Regions from separate parts of the Pseudoalteromonas sp. KS88 genome, predicted to be linked through region 2. Evidence: predicted binding sites of a transcription regulator. Region 2 holds the regulator's gene; the other holds the start of a gene.
What was found. The regulator MetJ, encoded in region 2, represses methionine synthesis genes. The targets are predictions, from matches to a motif close to TAGACGTCTAGACGTCTA.
Positions count from the first base shown of each region.

Region 1: a site for MetJ is predicted at 2,739-2,756, ahead of metA (homoserine O-succinyltransferase). Genes of this name have one in related genera too.

Region 1 covers NZ_PYHV01000041.1:7,182-13,966, forward strand. Annotated here, with positions in the region: gene ettA (energy-dependent translational throttle protein EttA) at 1-1,157, opposite strand, end outside; gene C7Y70_RS19775 (M24 family metallopeptidase) at 1,331-2,635, shown strand; gene metA (homoserine O-succinyltransferase) at 2,824-3,771, shown strand; gene C7Y70_RS19785 (homocysteine S-methyltransferase family protein) at 3,761-4,828, shown strand; gene metH (methionine synthase) at 4,839-6,785, shown strand, end outside.
Region 2 covers NZ_PYHV01000018.1:153,849-160,633, reverse strand. Annotated here, with positions in the region: gene metL (bifunctional aspartate kinase/homoserine dehydrogenase II) at 1-1,375, opposite strand, end outside; gene metB (cystathionine gamma-synthase) at 1,381-2,640, opposite strand; gene metJ (met regulon transcriptional regulator MetJ) at 2,878-3,198, shown strand; gene C7Y70_RS11890 (malic enzyme-like NAD(P)-binding protein) at 3,285-4,526, opposite strand; gene rpmE (50S ribosomal protein L31) at 5,133-5,345, opposite strand; gene priA (primosomal protein N') at 5,578-6,785, shown strand, end outside.

The sequences.
Region 1 (6,785 bases), on a different contig from region 2:
CCAATGGTGATATCGCCGCTATCTGGCTTTTCTTCACCGCTTAGCATTTTAAACAGGGTTGATTTACCCGCACCATTGGCACCGATAATGCCAACAATGGCACCTTTTGGCATGGTGAAGTTTAAGTCATCGATTAATACGCGATCGCCAAAGCTCTTCTTCAAGTTTTTAACTTCAATTACTTGGTCGCCTAAACGCGGGCCAGGTGGAATGAATAGCTCGTTGGTTTCGTTACGCTTTTGGTAGTCAGAGTGTTGTAACTCGCTAAACTGCGCCATACGCGCTTTAGACTTAGCTTGACGACCTTTCGGGTTTGAACGTACCCACTCAAGCTCTTGAGCAATTGATTTTTGGCGGGCTTTTTCAGATTTTTGCTCTTGCTGCAGGCGCGCATCTTTTTGTTCAAGCCAAGAAGAGTAGTTACCTTCCCACGGAATACCTTCACCACGGTCTAGCTCTAAAATCCAACCTGCTACGTTATCTAGGAAGTAACGGTCATGCGTTACCGCCACAACGGTGCCTTCGTAATCATGTAAGAATCGCTCAAGCCAGGCAACTGATTCAGCATCTAAGTGGTTAGTTGGCTCATCGAGAATAAGCATGTCTGGCTTTTCAAGTAATAAACGACAAATCGCGATACGACGACGCTCACCACCTGATAACACTTCAACTTTAGCATCCCAAGGCGGCAAACGTAGCGCATCAGCGGCGCGCTCTAATACGTTGTCAATATTGTGGCCGTCATGGGCTTGAATAATGGCCTCTAGTTGGCCTTGCTCTTTGGCTAGCGCGTCGAAGTCAGCGTCTTCCATCGCGTATTCGTTATACACTTCATCAAGACGACTTAATGCGTTTTTAACTTCACTGACCGCTTCTTCAACGGTTTCGCGCACGGTTTTGCTTTCATCGAGTACCGGCTCTTGCGGTAAGTAACCAATTTTAATACCAGGCTGAGGGTGTGCTTCACCTTCAAACTCTTGATCAACACCAGCCATAATGCGCAGCAAGCTTGATTTACCTGAGCCGTTTAAGCCAAGTACACCAATTTTTGCGCCAGGGAAAAAATGTAATGAGATATCTTTTAAGATAGTGCGCTTTGGTGGCACAACCTTAGATACTCGACTCATCGAGAAAATAAACTTATCAGGTAAAACCATGGAGGAAAGCCTTCAAATAATAATAAAAATTTCAATGTTGTATTGTAGTTGTTGAGGGGTGAAACAGTCAACGAATGGGGCGTTGAATATATGTTTATCGTTTTATCTTGTTAAATGTATAGTTTTATCTGCGTGTGCTAACGTATTTAAACCACAACAAAATAAGAAAAAATATGACAATACACACACTAATCGTAACGGTCGCTTTATTTATACTGAGCGTAATAACCCCAAATGCGCAGGCAGTTGATTCACCCTGGCCTGAAATAAGAAAACAACGTATTAACCAACTGCTTCCAAATGCCTTAAAAGCGGCTGATGTAGATGCTTGGCTTATCGTATGTAGAGAGAATAATAATGATCCACTGGCGGATCATATAGGTTGTGAAAACGCGGGTTCACCAGCAGCTTATTTATTCTATTTTAATAAAGGAGAGTTTCATTCTGTTGCTTACTCTCCTTCAAGCGAAGCAAAGGCACTTGATGAGCTTGATATACACGAAAAGGTTATATCGGTACCTCGCAGTGTGTCCGCATTAAAATACGCCGCTGAGTTTATAAACACGCAATCATTTCGCCGAATTGCAATAAATGTATCCGATCTTAATGCACAGGCCGATGGGCTATCGCACTCGCAATATAAGCAACTGACTAGTTTATTAAGTGCTGAGCAGGCTGAGAAGTTAATATCATCTGAAGAGGTGGTTTATCAATGGCTATCAATCAAGTTACCGGCTGAAGTTGAAATAATGAAAGAAGCTGCGATGCTTTCAGCAAAGTGGCAACTAGAAGCATATAGCATTATTGTTCCTGGTAAAACGACCGATGCAGAAGTGGCTAAATTTTTAAAAATGAAAATGAAAGCTCATGGGGTCACGGATGCTTGGGCTGCAGACCAAAACCCGAATGTAAATTCAGGCCCTGACCGAGGCCACTCTCATTCTACCGATAAAGTGATTATGCCTGGTGATGTCATACAAATTGATTTTGGTGTAAAACTTCATAATAAATGGGTAAGCGATATCCAACGCTTTGCATACGTACTTAGGGAAGGCGAAACGGCTGCGCCCGCCAATATTCAACAATACTGGGTGAACGCACGAGACAGTGGTTTTGCTGCTTTTAACGCAATGAAACCAGGTGTAAAGGGAATTGAGGTCGATGATGCGCAAACCGTATTAATGAATAAATACAATTCAGAACCAGTGCCTTGGAGTACAGGTCATCCTGTAGGATATGTTGCACATGACACGGGCCCTAACTTGGGGGGATCTCGAAGTGCACAAGTAAGGCCCGCATCTCAGCGTAAGCTTAAAGAGGGAATGGTGTTTGCCTTTGATGGTTTTTTCAGCTGGCGTTTAAGTAGCGATACTTTTAAAACCATCTCCGTTGAGGAAATGGCAGTCATCACTGCAAACGGTGCTGACTACTTAATACCGCCCCAGCAAAACTTGATTTTAGTGGGTAAAAGCCAATAAGTCGCTAAAAGTGTAACTTTGTTCATGAAGGTCACGGTATACCTTAATAGTGGTTTAACGTGACCTATTACTCAGGGTAAAACCGACTTAAATAAAATTCATTTAGACATCTATACATCTAGAGGTTGAAATTTACTGCTAACCGTTCATAATTAACCATTGGTTAAAATGATGCGTGGAGTGAATGAATGCCTATTACAGTAAAGGATGAATTGCCTGCCATTGCAAAGCTACGTCAAGAAAACGTCTTTGTAATGCCAAAAACCCGTGCGAAAACGCAAGAAATTCGCCCGATGCGACTGGCTATCTTAAACTTAATGCCGAATAAAGTAGAAACTGAAGTTCAGTTTATTCGCTTACTGGCAAATTCCCCTTTGCAAGTGAATGTTGAGCTTTTACGCTTAGACACTCACCGTAGTAGCAGTAACTCTGAGCAACATTTAGACACCTTTTACCGTTATTTTTCAGAAGTAAAAGACAACAACTACGATGCTATGTTGGTAACCGGTGCACCGCTGGCGCATTTAGAATACGACGACGTTGCCTATTGGGATGAACTTAAAGTGATTCTCGATTGGGCTGAGCAACATGTTACATCAACTTTGTTTTCGTGTTGGGCGGCGCATGCAGGGTTATTTCATCACTACGGGTTAAAACGCGAGTTAAAACCGAATAAACTCAGCGGTGTATTTACTCACCATTGTTACTTTGAACACGCCGCGCTTACTCGTGGTTTTGATGATACTTTTGTAGTGCCACATTCTCGTTTTGGCCATATTGATATTGAAAAGATAAATGCTTGTGATGATTTAGTTGTGCTGGCGGGTTCGGAGCGAGTCGGTGCTTACTTACTTAAGAATAAGTCAGGCAGCCAAGTATACATAACCGGCCACCCAGAATACGATGCCGACACATTAAAAGGTGAATACCAACGCGACCTTGCAAAAGGGCCTGACGCGGTAATTCCTGAGAACTACTTTCCAGATAACAATCCAGATAACGAGCCGTCGAAAACCTGGCAAAGCCATGCCTTTTTGCTTTTTTCGAATTGGTTAAATTATTATGTATATCAAACCACACCTTATGATATTAATCTCGTTAGCCAAGCAGTAAGGACTAACAACTATGCCGAGTAATACAGTGAATAAACATGCAGAACTAACCGAGGCGCTAAAACAGCGAATTTTAATCCTCGACGGCGCTATGGGCACCATGATCCAAGAGCATAAATTAGAAGAGCAAGATTACCGTGGTGAACGTTTTAAAGACTGGCATGTATTAATTAAAGGCAATAACGACTTGTTAAGCCTGACTCAGCCTAAAATAATTGCTGATATTCACCGTGGCTTTTTAAATGCCGGTGCCGATATTATCGAAACTAACACGTTTAACTCAACCACTATCTCTATGGAAGATTACGACATGGCAAGCATTAGCCGTGAAGTAAACTTAGAGTCGGCCAAGTTAGCACGCAGCATTTGTGATGAGTTCACTGCTATAAACCCTGAAAAACCACGTTATGTGGCAGGGGTGCTTGGGCCAACCTCAAAAACTTGCTCAATCTCACCAGATGTAAATGACCCAGGTTATCGCAACGTGACATTTGATAAATTAGTCACCGCCTATGTTGAATCGACCCTTGCGTTAATGGAAGGCGGCGCTGATTTAATTTTAATTGAGACTATTTTTGATACCTTAAACGCTAAAGCGGCGTCGTTCGCTGTTGAAGAAGCGTTTGAGCAGGCAGGGCGTAAGTTACCAGTAATGATCTCAGGCACGATAACTGATGCGTCAGGCCGTACACTTTCAGGGCAAACCACCGAAGCGTTTTATAATTCAATCCGCCATATTAAGCCTATTTCAATTGGTTTAAATTGTGCTCTTGGCCCAGATTTATTGCGCCAATATGTGGAAGAATTATCACGAGTGTGTGAAACTTTTGTCTCTGTTCACCCTAACGCAGGCTTACCTAATGAGTTTGGTGAATACGACTTAGAAGCACCTGAAATGGCAGAAGAAATCATTGATTGGGGTAAGTCAGGCTTTATAAATATTGTTGGCGGTTGCTGCGGCACAACGCCTGCTCATATTAAAGCATTTGCTAAAGGTCTTGAAGCGGTTAATCCTCGCCAATTACCTGAGCTTGAAGTGCGCATGCGCTTATCTGGCCTTGAAGCGTGTAATTTAAATTAGGGAAACCGACATGACACAACAAATAGCAGTATTTACTAACGTCGGTGAGCGTACCAATGTAACCGGCTCAGCCATGTTCAAGCGTTTGATCATGGAAGAAGATTATGAAACCGCCCTTAATGTAGCCCGTGAACAAGTTGAAAATGGCGCGCAAGTAATTGATATCAACATGGACGAAGCCATGTTGGACTCAAAAGCCGCAATGGTAAAGTTTTTAAACTTAATTGCCTCAGAGCCTGATATTTCGAAAGTACCTATTATGGTTGATTCCTCTAAGTGGGAAGTGATCGAAGCGGGCTTAAAGTGTATTCAAGGCAAGGCGATTGTTAACTCAATCTCACTAAAAGAAGGCGAAGAGCCATTTATTCGCCAAGCTAAAATTATTAAGCGCTTTGGTGCTGCTGCCGTGGTAATGGCGTTTGATACTGATGGCCAGGCCGACACCGCAGATCGCAAGTATGAAATTTGCGAGCGCAGCTACCGAATTTTGGTCGACGAAATAGGCTTCCTGCCAGAAGACATTATTTTTGACCCAAATATTTTTGCCGTTGCTACGGGTATCGAAGAGCATGATAACTACGCGGTCGAGTTTATTGAAGGCACGCGTCGCATCAAGCAAAACTTACCCCATTGTAAAGTGTCGGGTGGGGTATCAAACGTATCGTTCTCGTTCCGTGGTAATAACCCAGTGCGTGAAGCAATTCACTCGGTGTTTTTGTACCATGCCATAAAAGCAGGCATGGATATGGGTATTGTAAACGCAGGGCAATTAGCTGTTTATGACGATATTCCAGAAGAGCTACGTAAAGCCGTTGAAGATGTAATTTTAAATACCGACTCAGGTGCGGGTGAGCGCTTAGTAGAGCTTGCACCTAAGTTTTCAGGTATGGCGCAAGCTGAGCGAGTTGAAGATTTAGAGTGGCGTACGTGGCCTGTTGAAAAGCGCCTTGAACATGCGCTTGTGAAAGGTATTACAGAATACATAGACGAAGATACCGAAGAATGCCGCGCGGGTGCTGATAAACCCATTCACGTCATTGAAGGGCCATTAATGGATGGCATGAACGTGGTAGGTGACTTATTTGGCGCGGGTAAAATGTTTTTACCTCAAGTGGTAAAATCAGCGCGAGTAATGAAGCGTGCCGTGGCCTACCTTGACCCATTCATTGAAGCTGAAAAAGAAGAAGGCGCCACTAACGGTAAAGTCGTAATGGCCACTGTTAAAGGTGACGTACACGACATTGGTAAAAACATTGTTGGTGTGGTGCTGCAATGTAATAACTACGAAGTGATTGATTTAGGTGTAATGGTACCGGCTGAGAAAATACTGCAAACAGCCATTGATGAAAAAGCCGATATTATTGGTCTATCAGGCCTAATTACGCCGTCACTTGATGAAATGGTGCATGTTGCTAAAGAAATGACACGCCGTGGTTTTGAACTGCCGTTATTGATTGGTGGCGCGACGACGTCTAAAGCGCATACTGCGGTTAAAATTGAGCCGCAATACGACAAAGGTGTAGTGTACGTAAATAACGCCAGCCGCGCCGTAGGTGTGGTTTCAAACTTATTATCAAAAGAGTTAAAGCCTGCCTTTTTAGAAAAAACCAAAGCTGAATATGTAAAAGTACGCGAGCAACAAGCGCGTAAAAAGCCGCGCTCAAAACCGGTGACTATTCAACGCGCTCGTGATAACGCAGCCCAACTTGATTGGGATAACTACACGCCACCGGTGCCGAAAAAACTCGGTGTGACTGAGTTTAAGAATGTCTCTATTGCCACTTTGCGACAATACATCGACTGGACGCCATATTTTATGACGTGGTCAATCGCGGGGAAATACCCACGGATAATGACTGATGAAGTCGTCGGTGAGCAAGCGCAAAGCTTATTTAAAGACGCCAACGAGATGCTCGATGAGCTTGAGCAATCAGGCACTTTGCAGCCGCTTGGGGTG
Region 2 (6,785 bases):
CACTGAAATGCTGCTCTAATCGATTTAACTGTTGCGATAGCTGCTCGATAAACACTTCGCCAACATTACCTAAGCCAGCAATGATCACCGCAAGCTCTTGGCCTTTATTGATTAACTTGTCGTGTAACAAGGTTAATACATCACTATCAATTGCTTGATCGGTCAATAACAAAGCATAATCAGTATCTTGGTGACTAAAGCGTGGCGCTAGACTTTGCTCACTAAGCAAAGAGGAAGCCTGTAGAGATAAATGAGCTATATCGTTACTTGGCGCGACAATGGCGCAACCATGTAAGTTTGACTCAATAATATTAGCACGACCCTGTAATTGACTTACAACTTGGTGAGTCGCATCACCTGGCACTAATAAATAAGTATCCCCTTGCTTAACAAAGTGATGCAGACTGTGTTGAATTAACTGACTCAGCTGCCCAACCTCACCAGCATTAAGTTGATCTACTCGCAGTAAATCAATGTTCTCTAGTGTGGTAATAAAACGCTTAGCTTTACTATAGCCTTCTTTCACTATTTCTGTGGCACTGGCTTCAGTATCAAAACTGCTGCGTACAACCAGCTTTATATCTGTATTTTTTAACGGTGATAATGTTTTGGCATGTAAAACTGGGTTGCCTAAACGTGCTAATAAATTTGCTTGACCACGGCACACTTTCGAATACTTAAGTGCTTTATTTACTTTACGGGGATCCGTGCTAAATACGCCTTGCGTATCGGTCCAAATAGACACTTGCTGCGCATGACAATAGCTACCTAATAGTGTGGCACTGTAATCACTGCCATTACGCCCTAAAGTAATGGTTTCACCTTGGCAGTCACTGGCAATAAAGCCAGTTACCACATTAACATGCTGCTTGCTTATCAAATCGATACAGGCTTGTTGGTTCTTTTGATGCAGTAGCTGTCCATCGTTTAAAGTAAATAGTTGACGCGCATCAATATCCTTTGCGGCTAAGCCTAATTGGTGTAAGTAACTTGCAAGTAATCTCGCCGACCACACTTCACCATGAGCAAGTAAAGCTGACTCCGCTAAAGTTTGCTGCTTTGCTTGTTCAGCCAATATTGCCAACTCTTGCTGTAATGAACTAAGTGCCTGCTGTTTTAGTTGCGCCGTTAGTAGCTGCTCAATCAAGGTTCGCTGGTGATTATCTAACAATAATAAAATGTCGCTAACAGCTTGAAGATCGCCCTGCTGGTAACTTTGCCACAATTTAACCAAAGTATTAGTCGTTTTGCCTGCAGCAGAAACAACAACGCAATCACCCACTTCACTATTAGCTAAAATAATATTAGCGACTGCTTGATAACGCTCGGGCGAACTTAAGCTCGAGCCACCAAATTTATGTACGATATTAACCATTATTCTTACCACAATGCCGTATGTGCAGGCGTTAATTTAAATGAGCTTGATTGTTCATCTTGCTGTTGTTTTTGCGCAGCTTGTTGAGCTACAACTTGCTCACCCTGACCCGGCTTTACTTTATTAAACACACGCTCTAAATCAGCCACTAAATCTTTAACATCTTCAATCCCTACCGAAATACGAATCAAGGTATCGCCGACTCCAGCTTCAAGACGGGCTGTAGCATCCATACCTGCATGAGTCATCGTCGCTGGGTGGCAAATTAAACTTTCAACGCCACCTAATGACTCTGCTAAGCTAAATTCTTCTAGGCTTGTTAAAAATGCTGCAGCGTCATTTACATCACCCTTAATATCAAAACTTACCATACCACCAAAACCGCGTTGTTGCTGTTTTGCTAATTCATGTTGCGGGTGCGATTCAAGGCCAGGATAATAAACTTGGCTTACATAGGGTGAGTCTTCTAAATACTGCGCTATAACAAATGCATTTTCTTGGTGCTGACGCAAACGTACATTTAACGTACGTAAACCACGTAAGGTTAAATAGCTATCAAACGGCGCGCCGGTGATACCAATATTATTCGCCCACCATGCCAATTCATCACCTAACTCTTGATTAGCTGCAATGACAGCACCGCCCACAACATCTGAATGACCATTTATGTATTTAGTCGTCGAATGCACCACAATATCGACACCAAACTCAATCGGGTTTTGCAAAGCAGGTGATAAAAAGGTGTTATCGGCACCAACAAGTGCACCGCACTGTTTAGCAATCGCCGTAATCGCTTTAATATCGGTTAGGCGTAAAATTGGATTGCTGGGTGTTTCTATCCAAATTAATTTAGGTTTAATTTCAAGTATCTTCTGATGGTTCTCAGCTTTGGTTAAATCTAATACCACCAATTTTAATAAGCCACGCTTCTCAAGCGAAGTAAATAAACGGTAGCTGCCGCCATAACAGTCATGAGGAATAACCAAAGTATCATCACTATTAAGTAACTGAGTCGCTAAATGTACTGCCGACATACCCGTAGCTGTAATAATTCCCTTAGCACCACCTTCAAGCTCAGCCAGCGTTTCCGCTAAAATATCGCGGTTTGGATTGCCGCTGCGGCCATAATCGTATTGACGTTTTGTATCAAAATCAGCAAATGAATAGGTCGTTGATAGATGTAGAGGAGGCACAACTGCACCATGATGTTTATCAGCGTCGATGCCTTTTCGTACCGCGATAGTTGCTTTATTTTTTTGACTCATAACGTCACCTACAATTAAATGGATGTTTAGACGTCTAAAAGGTTAGATGATCAACTCCCATAAGTCAAAGAATTTATGGTACAGACCTTACATTTATAGAAGTAAAGAAATTTAGCGAGCTAGATGGCTAAATAACAAGTGTTTGACTATCTTTTTTAAAACGATAGAATTTCCCGCATCTTTGCAAAGCAACTCGGCGATGCAAACAATTAATAACCTGAGGCAACGATACTTCTTATGGCTAAATGGAATGGTGAATATATTCACCCATATGCAGAACACGGTAAAAAATCAGAACAAGTGAAAAAGATCACCGTATCTATTCCACTCAATGTGCTTAAAGTTTTAACCGATGAGCGCACGCGTCGTCAAATTAATAATTTAAGACACGCAACTAACAGTGAATTACTTTGTGAAGCATTTTTACATGCGTTCACTGGTCAGCCGTTACCTAATGACGATGACTTGCGTAAAGACAACCCTGAAAAAGTACCTGAAGAAGTGAAGAAAATCATGCTTGAGATGGGGCTTGAAGTACCTGTTCTTAACGAAGATTAAGCTACATTCCTGCCTTCAGGAATTGGATACAAAAAAACCTCAGCAACTTGCGTTACTGAGGTTTTTTATTGTCAGATCGTTTTAACCTAAGCCATGTAGTTTTCAGGCATATCGATTTGCGCCACACCTGAATCAATCGCCGCTTGCGCTACCGCTTTAGCAATACGCGGTAATAAACGCGGATCCATTGGTTTTGGAATAATATACTCAGGGCCAAATTCTAACTTATCAACACCGGCAGCAGTTAACACCTCTGCAGGAACTGGCTCTTTTGCAATGCTGCGAATAGCATCTACCGCAGCAATTTTCATTTCATCATTGATTTGGCTTGCACGAACATCAAGCGCACCGCGGAAAATAAATGGGAAACATAAAACATTATTAACTTGGTTAGGGTAATCAGAACGACCTGTCGCCATAATAAGATCGCTTCGTGCACCGTGAGCTAATGCAGGATTAATTTCAGGATCTGGGTTAGAGCAAGCAAAAATAACGGGCTTGTCAGCCATTAACTTTAAGTCTTCAGGCGCTAACAAGTTCGGCCCTGACACACCCACAAATACGTCAGCGTCAGCAATAACGTCTTGCAAAGTACGCTTATCAGTATTGTTCGCAAACAATTGTTTATATTCATTAAGATCATCACGACGCGTGTGAATTACGCCCTTGCGATCAAGCATATAAATGTGCTCACGAAGCGCACCACATTTAATTAGCAATTCCATACATGCAACGGCAGCCGCGCCTGCACCTAAACAAACAATAATCGCATCTTCAATGTTTTTTCCTTGAACTTCTAAAGCATTGATCATCCCTGCAGCAGTTACAATCGCAGTACCGTGCTGGTCGTCATGAAATACTGGGATGCTGCAACGCTCAATCAACGCTTTTTCAATCTCAAAACACTCAGGTGCTTTAATATCTTCGAGATTGATGCCACCAAACGTATCAGCAATATTCGCTACGGTGTTAATAAAGTCTTCAGTCGTGCGATGCTTAACTTCAATATCAATTGAATCCAAGCCAGCAAAGCGTTTAAACAACAACGCTTTTCCTTCCATAACCGGTTTTGAAGCCAAAGGGCCCAGGTTGCCAAGTCCTAAAATGGCTGTGCCATTTGTGATAACCGCAACCATGTTGCCTTTACCTGTATACTTATAAGCATTAGCGGGATCCGCTGCAATTTCACGAACAGGTTCAGCAACACCAGGGCTGTATGCTAAAGCGAGATCTTTAGCGGTTTCAGCCGGCTTAGTAAGTTCAATGCTGATTTTTCCTGGAACGGGATGGGCATGGTAATGTAGTGCTTGTTCACGAAAGTCTGACATAACGCGATTTTATCCTGCAAGTAAGTTAAATTAAGTGTGAGAGAGCAGTTCTATATCTTTAATTGAGAACAATACCGATATTATAATTAAATTCAAGCAATATCAGGTCTATCCTGTTATAAGCTATATCAGTTGATTTTATGCGTTTTGTCAGCATTTTTAGTAAATAATTCTAAAAACTCATCTTTAAAACATCATTAAAGCATCAAAAAACCTAACTTAAATTGAATAAATATCCAACATTCACTAACTAGGTTATGAGAAGACGCTTATCACGAACATTTCCCGACGATAACAACAAATCACCATGATTTAGCTTCTTTTAGTTACAAAAGGTATTATTAAACGTTGTATTATTTAATCAATATAGTGAATAAAAAACAGTTTGTCTGTTGGTCTAAAACTATAATCATTATAAAAAATAGAAATACTTAAAGAACTAAAATAAATACGAGGTGCAGTTGAGGGTGGCAACAAAGCCGTACAGAATGGAATATTTGCCCAATTTAAGCTGCGATTCTTAATAAAGCTTACGTAATACAATGCTCTGTTTTACAGGCACAAAAAAAGCACCCTAAGGTGCTTTTCTCAACACAAAAGCAGAAATTACTTGCTGCTAAGTGAACCGAAACGCTTGTTAAAGCGATCAACACGGCCACCTGTGTCTAGAATCTTTTGCTTACCAGTGTAAAACGGGTGACACGCAGAACATACGTCTAAGTGGATGTCTTTACACAAAGTAGAACTTGTTTCGAATTTATTTCCGCATGAACACGTTGCTGAAATTACTTCGTACTTAGGGTGAATACCTTCTTTCATAGAAACCTCTAGTTAAGGCCGCATCGCTCTCCAAACCCGAAGTCTGGCACCATACGTCGTTTAAATCAAAATAATTGGACGCGTATTCTAAGCAACAACCCCGCTCGCTACAAGCTTTAAATACGTTTTTTGCTAATAAAATGAGCAAAAACTTTAATCGGCTTATTTGCTGATAGGTTTTTTATCGTAACTTTAGTACATTAGCAATCTTGTTGATTGTTGTTGAGTTGCTATGAGTTTTGTTGAAGTTGCTATAAAAGTCCCGCTACAGCGAACTTTTGATTACAGCCTACCGGAACAACTTAATGGTTTATCGGGCACACCGAAGGTCGGTTCGCGGGTTATTGTGCCATTTGGTAATCAAAAAAAAGTCGCTGTCGTCCTAGCACTTAAAAATAATACAGACGTACCAGCCGAAAAAATTAAAGCACTCTTAGAGGTAATTGATGATGAGCCTATTTTGTCTGCTCAACATCTTGATTTATTGCGCTTTACTGCTCGCTATTATTGCTACCCATTAGGCGAAACAATACACATCGCGCTACCTGGCGCATTACGCCAAGGCGAATGTCCTGATAAGAGTAGTATCAACATGGTCGCCTTGACTGAAAAAGGTGCCAAACTTCCCTCTTTAAAGGCAAAAAGCCAACTAGGACTTTTAAAACAATTAGCCGAATCAGGAAAGTCCTCACTCACCGAATTAAAAGCCTTGGGGTTTAATAAAAAAACCATTGATAGTCTGCTCAGCAAAGAGCTGATTAACCAAAGTATTGAACACGATAACCAATGGCAGCAACAAGCACCAAAAATCGGTACCAAACCTGTATTAAACAAAGAGCAAGCTGTTGCCTGCACTTCAATAAACCAAAGCACAGGTTTTAATAGCTTTTTACTTGAAGGTGTCACCGGCAGTGGTAAAACCGAGGTGTACTTACAATGCCTAGAAGAAGTATTAAAACGGGGCGAGCAAGCACTGGTATTAGTACCTGAAATTGGCTTAACACCACAAACCGTAAACCGCTTTCGTCGCCGCTTTGTTGATACCCCAATCATGCTTTGGCATTCAGCCCTAACTGATAACGAACGCTTACAAACGTGGCGCTTTTGCGAAAAAGCCAGCTGCGCTATTGTTATAGGAACTCGTTCAAGTATATTTTTACCCTTTTTGAAACTCGGTATGATCATTGTTGATGAAGAGCATGATAGTTCATTCAAACAACAAGATACCTTGCGCTATCATGCCAGAGACCTAGCAGCATATCGTGCTTTTCAACATAAAATCCCTTTGGTATTAGGCTCGGCTACACCCGCACTAGAAACCCTGCACAAAGCGATTAATGGTAAGTACCAACTGTTAAGCCTAACGCAGCGCGCGCAAACCAGTACAGATAATAAATTTCAGCTGTTAGATATGAAAGGCCAGCCTGATCAAGCCGGTAT